DNA from 2 places in the Rhizobium sp. CC1099 genome. Region 1 is predicted to be linked to the other one. Evidence: riboswitches for the same ligand, from Rfam matches in the RefSeq annotation. Region 1 holds a riboswitch; the other holds the start of a gene.
What was found. Region 1 has a riboswitch for thiamine pyrophosphate ahead of QA644_RS26240 (hydroxyethylthiazole kinase). Riboswitches for the same ligand answer to the same signal wherever they lie in the genome.
Positions count from the first base shown of each region.

Region 2: it holds a riboswitch for thiamine pyrophosphate, as region 1 does, so the genes downstream of both, thiB (thiamine ABC transporter substrate binding subunit) here and QA644_RS26240 (hydroxyethylthiazole kinase) in region 1, are expected to answer to the same signal.

Region 1 is NZ_CP121642.1:1,047,668-1,051,874, reverse strand. It holds gene QA644_RS26250 (O-antigen ligase family protein) at 1-522, opposite strand, end outside; gene QA644_RS26245 (FkbM family methyltransferase) at 629-1,432, shown strand; TPP riboswitch at 1,665-1,761, shown strand; partial or broken gene QA644_RS26240 (hydroxyethylthiazole kinase) at 1,809-1,904, shown strand; gene thiE (thiamine phosphate synthase) at 1,994-2,629, shown strand; gene thiD (bifunctional hydroxymethylpyrimidine kinase/phosphomethylpyrimidine kinase) at 2,626-3,426, shown strand; gene QA644_RS26225 (carbohydrate ABC transporter permease) at 3,440-4,207, opposite strand, start outside.
Region 2 is NZ_CP121641.1:3,717,445-3,721,651, forward strand. It holds gene QA644_RS18560 (ABC-F family ATP-binding cassette domain-containing protein) at 1-1,256, opposite strand, end outside; gene QA644_RS18565 (thiamine diphosphokinase) at 1,260-1,910, opposite strand; TPP riboswitch at 2,007-2,120, shown strand; gene thiB (thiamine ABC transporter substrate binding subunit) at 2,169-3,191, shown strand; gene thiP (thiamine/thiamine pyrophosphate ABC transporter permease ThiP) at 3,191-4,207, shown strand, end outside.

The DNA.
Region 1 (4,207 bases):
GCTCCCGGTGACGAACTGCGTATTTGTCTCTCCAATAACATGAATGAGAAAGATACCGTGTATACAAATTATAAATATCGAAGAGACATAAATCTTTGCCGCCGCTAAGAGCTCGTCATAGCTCCTTCCCCCAAACAAAAGCAGCACAATAAAATACGCGTAGAAATACTGCAGGACGACCACGAGTCCGCGTTCCGGCCCTGGGCTTACGATGCTGCTTGCAGTCAACCCCAAAAGCAGCAAGGCAAGCCCAATACACCAGGCGGCCGTGCTCAGCTTGCCAATGACATTGACGACAATATTCGCGTTCGCAACAGCGAGAGAAAAGCAAAGAAGAAAAGACAGATCTGCAAGCGTGAAATAAATATATTCACTTCTAAAATAATTCATCGAGCATAGAAATATAGCAGCAAAAAATGCATATAACTCCAAAGACTGCGAAATTGTCGCGACCGCAGGTTGCCCATGCCCCCTTGCGCGTTCATCGATTTTATCAGCCGATGTAACGTCATTTAAGCTCATCGCCAACGCCTCCGTCGGTTTAAGGTATTCTAAAACGCAAAAAAGTGAAGTAACTTCCAAGCTTGGAGAGCTTGTCCTTCAAACATCTTCGATCGGAGACCGTACGATGCCGCTGCGAAGTCTGGCGAGATACCGCCCTCTGCGGCGAGTTGCACTCCATGTCCTTCGCACTTGGGGAACGCGCGATATTATCGTGCGCCATCATTGGTGGCGCGATGCGCCCATAAGATTAAACCTTTATAAACATCGGGGATATTGGTTCAAAGGGAAGCACCGCGAGAAGCATATCATGAAGACGCTCGCCGAACTTGCAAAGCCCGGAGATTCCGTTGTCGAGCTCGGCGGCCATATCGGCTATCTTTCGGTTCATTTAGCAAAGATTGTTGGCGATGACGGTACTGTTATTGTTTTCGAACCTGGGCCCAACAATTTGCCGTATCTTCGAACCAATACAGAGCGCTTTGCGAACATTAAAATCGTTGAAGCCGCGTGTGGAGATCTCGATGGCCCCGTGGAATTTTGGATAGAAGGCCTGTCGGGACAGAACAATTCATTGGACAAAAACTATAAAAATTTTGAACAAACCCGAGAAAATGCGTTCAGCGATGCGCTGATGGAATCCGTCACGGTCGAGATGATGCAGCTTGACACGTTCTTGGAAGAGACGGGCCTTCGTCCGGCGCTGCTGAAGATAGATGTGGAGGGTGCCGAACACCGCGTGCTTCTCGGTAGTTCGCACTGTCTAGCGAATATAAGACCACTTATAGTGGTGGAAGTTACCGAGAATTTTGACGATGTAGCCAGAATATTTAACGAAAACGATTACGCAATACATGATCGCAGTCGCCCCGAGTGGGTGTGCATTCCGGCCGAACGCGCCGGAGAGTCCCAACAAATATCGGAGCATTGAGCGTCCGGGCTCGTTCTTGTCATCGCCGTCATCGAAGCTTGCAACTCCGCCGCCCGCCGAAAAAGGAGCCGCCATAGTTCGACAAAAGAGCGGCATGAAAACGTCTTTATTCCCGCCTTTCTCCCATCAGGCTCTCAAAGGGCAGATGTTGGTAGCGGGATCTGACTTCAGGCAATACAGCCATGCTTTTTTTAGGGGTGACAGCCAGAGATTTGTCTGCAATGAAGACCACGATGAGAGACAGGGGCGTTCGTTGCAAGACGGGCTGAGAAGTACCCTTCGAACCTGAACCGGATAATGCTGGCGGAGGGAGTCGCTCGGAGCCTTGTTTATTCAGTCCGGCTCCCCGCGCATTTGCCCCGCCAGAAAGGGGCAAATGCCGATACGAACTTCACCCGGACAACTCTTCGCTGCCATGCGCGAGCCGCCGCCGCTCGTGCATTGCATCACCAACTACGTCGCGATGAATATCAGGCCCGGTTCCCTTTCATGGCGCCTCCTTGACGCGCTTGCGCAGCTCGATGGAACCGCACTCGATGCTGCGGCAAGAGTAACATCGAGATGAAGCGTTTCGATCTTTCCCTTTATCTTGTCCTCGACCCGGATCTGTGCGCCGGTATCGGCATGGTCAAGACGGCGCTCGCCGCGGTTTCCGGCGGAGCAACGATCATACAGCTGCGCGATAAACAGGCAGGCACGGCAGGCCGGGTCAAGACCGGCCGAGCGTTGAAAGCCGCGCTTGCCGAAACCGGCGCCCTTCTGATCGTCAACGACGACGCCGAGGCTGCAATTGCGATCGAGGCGGATGGGTTGCATGTCGGCCAAGATGACATGGCCGCCCGCGACGCGCGCAAACAGATCGGATCATCGATGATCCTTGGACTTTCGGTGGAAACCGAGGAAATGGCCGCGGCCGTCGACCCGGCAATCGTCGACTATGCCGGTATCGGTCCTGTCTTTGCCACATCGACAAAACCGGATCACAAGCCTCCGATCGGCATCGATGGCGTGGCAAGGCGCGCGAGGGCCTGCCGCGTACCAGGGGTCGCGATCGGCGGCCCCAAGGCGACCCATGCGGAATATGTGCTTGCGGCAGGGGCAAAGGGGCTCGCGGTCGTATCTGCTATCTGTGGCACGCCCGATCCGCGGCAGGCTGCCGCGAGCATTACTGACGCAATCCGAAAGGCACGCGCATGATATGCAACGTTCTTTCCATTGCCGGCTCCGACCCTTCGGGCGGCGCGGGCGTCCAGGCCGATTTGAAAACCTGTTCGGCGCGCGGCACCTATGGCATGGCCGTTTTGACGGCCTTGACGGCTCAGAATACCCAGGGCGTTTCCAGCGTGCATGCAGTTCCCGCTGACTTCGTCGCCGAGCAGATCGGCATGGTCTTCGCCGATATCCGTGTCGATGCGGTCAAGATCGGCATGATCGCCAATGCACCGATTGCCGAAGCTGTCGCCAATGCCCTTTTGCCGCACCGCGGCATACCGATCGTGCTCGATCCGGTGATGATTGCCAAAGGAGGTGCTGCCCTCCTTGATGTTGAAGCCATCGACTTTCTCAAGACCCGGCTTTTGCCGCTCGCAACGCTTCTTACCCCCAATCTGCCAGAAGCCGCCGCTCTGCTCGGAGAGCCGGCCGCAGGGACCCGAGATGCAATGGAGCGGCAAGCGGAAAAGCTGCGTGCGCTTGGTCCCTCTGCCGTTCTCGTAAAGGGCGGCCATCTTGGCGGGATGCAAAGCCCTGACGTCCTGGTAAGCGAAAGCGGGATTACCTGGTTTGAAGCGCCACGCGTTCCGACGAAGAACACGCACGGCACCGGCTGCACACTTTCGAGCGCGCTTGCAGCAGAACTCGCAAAGGGCGGATCGCTCGAGGCCGCGGTCGCTACAGCCAAAGATTACCTGGCTGCCGCCGTTGCCAAAGCCGGCACGCTCAGCGTCGGTTCGGGCCACGGTCCGGTTCAGCATTTTCATCAGCTCTGGGCATGATGCACAGGTCTGCTTAGATCTTCACGGCACCAGCGGTCAGACCGGCGATGATATGCCTTTGGGCGACGAAGAACACGATCACCGTCGGCAGGATGGTAAGCGCGATGAAGGCGAGCACCAGCTGCCATTCGGTGCCATACTCGCCACGATAGACCATGATGCCGAGCGGCCACGGATATTTCGATTCCGAATTCAGCATGATCAGCGGCAGGATATAACTGTTCCAGCTGCCAACGAAGGAGATGATGCTGACGGTTGCAACGATCGGCCGCGCAAGCGGCAGCGAGATGTACCAGAAGAAGCGCAGATAGCCGCAACCGTCGACAAAGGCCGCCTGGAACAATTCTTCCGGGAGGTTTCGGAAGTAATTCCTGAAAAGCAGGATGCTCATGCCGAGGCCGAATGCGACCTGCGGCAGCACCACGCCCCAATAGGTATCGAGAAGACCCAGATCGCGGATGCGGATGAAGAGCGGCAGGATCGCCGTTGCTGCCGGAAACATCAGGCCGAGCAGGAAATAGTTCAGCAGGAACGACGAGCCGAAGAAACGGACATGCGCAAAGGTGAAGGCGGCCATCGACGAGACGATCAGCGTGAGAGAGACCGTGAGCGCTGCAATGACCAGCGAATTGAAGATCTGCAGCCAGTATCGCTCCCCGAAGAGGATATCGGTATAATTCGACCATTGCCACTCTGCAGGGAGCCCAAAGGGATTGGTGCGCAGGTCGCCCAGCGTCTTGAAACCGCCGAGCGCCGTCGTCAGCAACGGGATGAGAACCAG
Region 2 (4,207 bases), on a different replicon from region 1:
AGGATGCGCGCCAGCATCAGCCGCGCGCGCTCACCGCCTGACAGGTTCCTGATCGGCGTGCGCGCCTGCTCCGGCTGGAAGAGGAACTCCTTCATGTAGCCGGTGACGTGCCGTTGCTCCCCGTTCACCAGCAGATTCTCGCCGCGCCCGTCGGTCAGGTAGTGCGCGAGCGTATCCTCCAGATTGAGATCTTCGCGCTTCTGGTCGAGCGTTGCAATCTCGAGATTGGTCCCGAGCTTCACCGTGCCACTGTCCGGCGAAAGCTGTCCCGTCAGCATCTTCAGAATCGTCGTCTTGCCCGCGCCGTTTGGTCCGACCAGACCGATGCAATCGCCGCGATGGACGCGGATTGAGAACGGCGCAACAATTTGACGGTCATCGAAAGTCTTGGTGATCTTTTCCGCTTCGATCACCAGCTTGCCGGATTCCTGCGCATCGGACACCGCAGCCTGCACGGTCCCCTGCGGCCCCTTGTGGCCACGATGCTGCGAGCGCATGGTCTGCAACTCGCCGAGGCGTCGCATGTTGCGCTTGCGCCGAGCGGTTACGCCATAGCGCAGCCAGTGCTCCTCGCGTTCGATCGCCTTGCCGAGCTTGTGCTGCTCCAGTTCTTCCGCCTCGAGCACCTGATCGCGCCAGGCTTCGAAATGGGCAAAGCCACGGTCGAGCCGCCGCGACATACCCCGGTCGAGCCAGACGGTCGCCGTAGAGACCTTTTCGAGGAAACGGCGGTCGTGGGAAATCAGGACCAGCGCGCTGCGGCTTTTCTGAAGTTCGCCTTCCAGCCATTCAATGGTCGGAAGGTCGAGATGGTTCGTCGGCTCATCAAGCAGGAGAATATCCGGTTCAGGCGCCAGCACGCGGGCAAGCGCTGCGCGTCGCGCTTCGCCGCCGGAGAGGTTCTTCGGGTCCTCTTCGCCAGTAAGGCCGAGATGCGAGAGGAGGTAGGTCACGCGATAAGGATCATCGCCCGGCCCAAGACCGGCTTCCGCATAAGCCTGCACCGTCTTGAAACCGGCGAAATCCGGAGCCTGCTCCAAATAGCGCACCGTCGAGGATGGATGGCGGAAAACCTCGCCCGATTGCGCTTCAACGATGCCGGCCGCAATCTTCAGAAGGGTCGATTTGCCCGACCCGTTACGGCCGACCAGACAGATCTTGTCGCCCGGCTCGACCTGCAGGGCCGCGCCGGCCAAGAGAGGCGTTCCGCCGAAGCTTAGGAAGATATCGGCGAGTTTCAGGATGGGAGGGGCCAAAAATCAGACTCCGGAAAAATCATAAGGGCGGGCAAGGACAATCGCCCGGCCGCTGCCGAGCCTAAAACGAACCTTGCCTTCCGCGACGTTGGAAATGGTACGCGAGGAGCCGAAGGGCAAATGAAAATCGATGAGCGGATACCGGGCATTCTCGATGTAAAGACCATGAAGTTCGCTGAAGCCGGACACCGAAAACAGGCTGTTCTTCGGCAAATCGAGCTCAATTTTACCAGCGAGAAGCGGCACGGCCTCCTCCGTTCCGGAGGTCAACAGAATGTCGAAACCCTGTTCGGCAAGGCTGACGGCGTAAAGCAGGAGCTGCAGCGCGTGGTCCGAGCGCTCGCCACTGAGCGCACCGGCAAGGACAAGTCGCCGTGCGCCGCGCGCAATCGCCTCCGACACGGCGATTTCACCATCCGTTGCGGCCTTGGCGGCCGGGTAGGGCTGTTTCGGGACATGCGGAAATGCGCCCTCCAGATCCGGCGGCGTCGAGTCGAAATCCCCGACCCAAAGCTCCGGCACCACGCCAAGCGCTGCTGCATGCCGCATACCGCCGTCGGCGGCGATGAAGCGGCTGCCTGAAACGGCAGAACGCAGGCGCTCGGTCAGGGCGAGTTCGCCGCCGAGCAGGATCGTGAAAGTGGATTGGCTCATGGCATTGCCCATAGCGCAAAGCAGGGGCCAAGGGAAAGGGGCTACGGTCAGCGCGCTTCGCCCTTGTCATAAAGCCTTCATGGCGATACATCTGCCGACGCTCTAACGGGGTGCCTGGATGTCCGCAAGGATACCGGCTGAGAGGCATCGAGCCAACCCGCGGAACCTGATCCGGTTAACACCGGCGGAGGGATTAGACGCGTGACATTCGGCAACGCCCTTTTCCCCTTCAAAAGAAACTCAAGGAGGAGGCGCACCATGTCCGGCCGCACATCGATCATCTCTTCGCTGACCGCAGCATTTTTCGCCGCGACGCTCGGCTTGTCTGCCGCGCACGGCGCGGAAAAGACGCTCACCATATACACTTACGAAAGTTTCACGTCCGAATGGGGACCCGGGCCGAAGGTCAAGGACGCTTTCGAGAAGACATGCGGCTGCACGGTCAATTTCGTCAGCGTCGCCGATGGCGTCGCCCTGCTTTCGCGCTTGAAGCTCGAGGGAGCTTCCACCAAGGCTGACGTCGTCCTCGGTATCGACACGAACCTCGTCACCGAAGCCAAGGAGACCGGCCTGTTCGACGCAAGTGGCGTCGATGTCGGCGCGCTGAAGGTGCCGGGCGGCTTCGTGGACGATGTCTTCGTTCCCTACGACTACGGTCACTTCGCGATCATCTACGATACGCAAACGATCAAGGACCCGCCTCAGAGCATGAAGGATCTGGTCGAAGGTGATCCTTCGCAGAAGATCGTGATCGAAGATCCGCGAACCTCGACGCCGGGCCTCGGCCTGCTGCTCTGGGTCAAATCCATTTACGGCGACAAGGCGCCGGAAGCCTGGGGCAAACTCAAGAACCGCATCCTGACGGTCACGCCCGGCTGGTCCGAGGCCTATGGCCTGTTCACCAAGGGCGAGGCGCCGATGGTGCTGTCTTATACCACATCCCCTGCCTATCACATGGTGACTGAGAATACCGATCGCTACCAGGCCGCAGCCTTCTCGGAAGGCCACTATATCCAGATCGAAGTCGCGGGCCTTTTGAAGAATGCGCAGGACAAGGATCTTGCCCGCGACTTCCTGAAATTCATGATGACGCCCGGCTTCCAGGATACCATCCCGACGAACAACTGGATGATGCCCGTTTCCGCAACCTCCAAGCCGCTGCCGGATGCCTTTAGCAAGCTCGTCAATCCGGCCAAGACCTTCCTGATGAGCTCCGACGAGGTCGCCAGAAGCCGCAAGGCCTGGATCGACGAGTGGCTTGCGGCGATGAGCATGAACTGATGCTGCAGACCGCAGCCGAACGGCAGCGTGCATTGACCGGCGGGGCGATCAGCCTCGCCGCCGTCACGTTGTTTGTCGGACTTGCAGCGTTCTCGTTGCTTTTTGCCGGAGGCGGCGCTGCCATCGTCGGCATTCTTTTCGATCCTTATATTCTGCGTGTGCTGCGCTTCACGCTGCTGCAGGCGCTGCTTTCGACCGCACTTTCCATCGTCTTCGCGATTCCGGTCGCACGCGCGCTCGCTCGCCAGCCGCATTTTCTAGGGCGCATCTGGATCATCCGCCTGATGGCGGTTCCTATGGGGCTGCCGGTTCTGATCGGCGCACTCGGCTTGATCGGGATATGGGGCAGGCAGGGGTTGTTGAACTCGCTTATGATGAAGATCGGGCTTGACGAACCGGTGAGCATCTATGGGCTAACCGGCATTCTTCTCGCCCATGTCTTCTTCAACCTGCCGCTTGCCTGCCGCCTGATGCTTGCAGGTCTCGAACGCGTGCCCGCCGAATACTGGCTGATGGCAAGCGGCCTCGGCATGCGGCCCCGCTCGGTCTTCCGCTTCATTGAATGGCCGGCGATCCGCCCGCTCATTCCTGGGATAGCCGGATTGATCTTCATGCTCTGCGCCACCAGCTTCACGTTGGTGCTAACCCTCGGTGGCGGCCCGGCAGCAACCACGATCGAGGTCGCGATCTACCAGTCGCTCCGTTTCGATTTCGACCCCGGCCGCGCAATCGCGTTGTCGCTCCTGCAGATCGCGCTGACGGCGATGATCCTCGGCGCGATGGCACTTTTTCCGCCTGCCGGAGACGAGGGCCTGACCGAAGGCAGAGACATCAAGCGGCTTGATGGCAAAGGGCAATGTGCCAGATTGGCCGACAGTCTGCTCTTGCTGATCGCCGTGCTCTTCCTCGGCCTCCCGCTTGTGTCGATCATCGCCGCCGGGTTGCACGCCGATCTCATAAAGCTGCTGCAGGAGCCGATCTTCTGGCAGTCAGCCGGGATGAGCTTGGCGATCTCG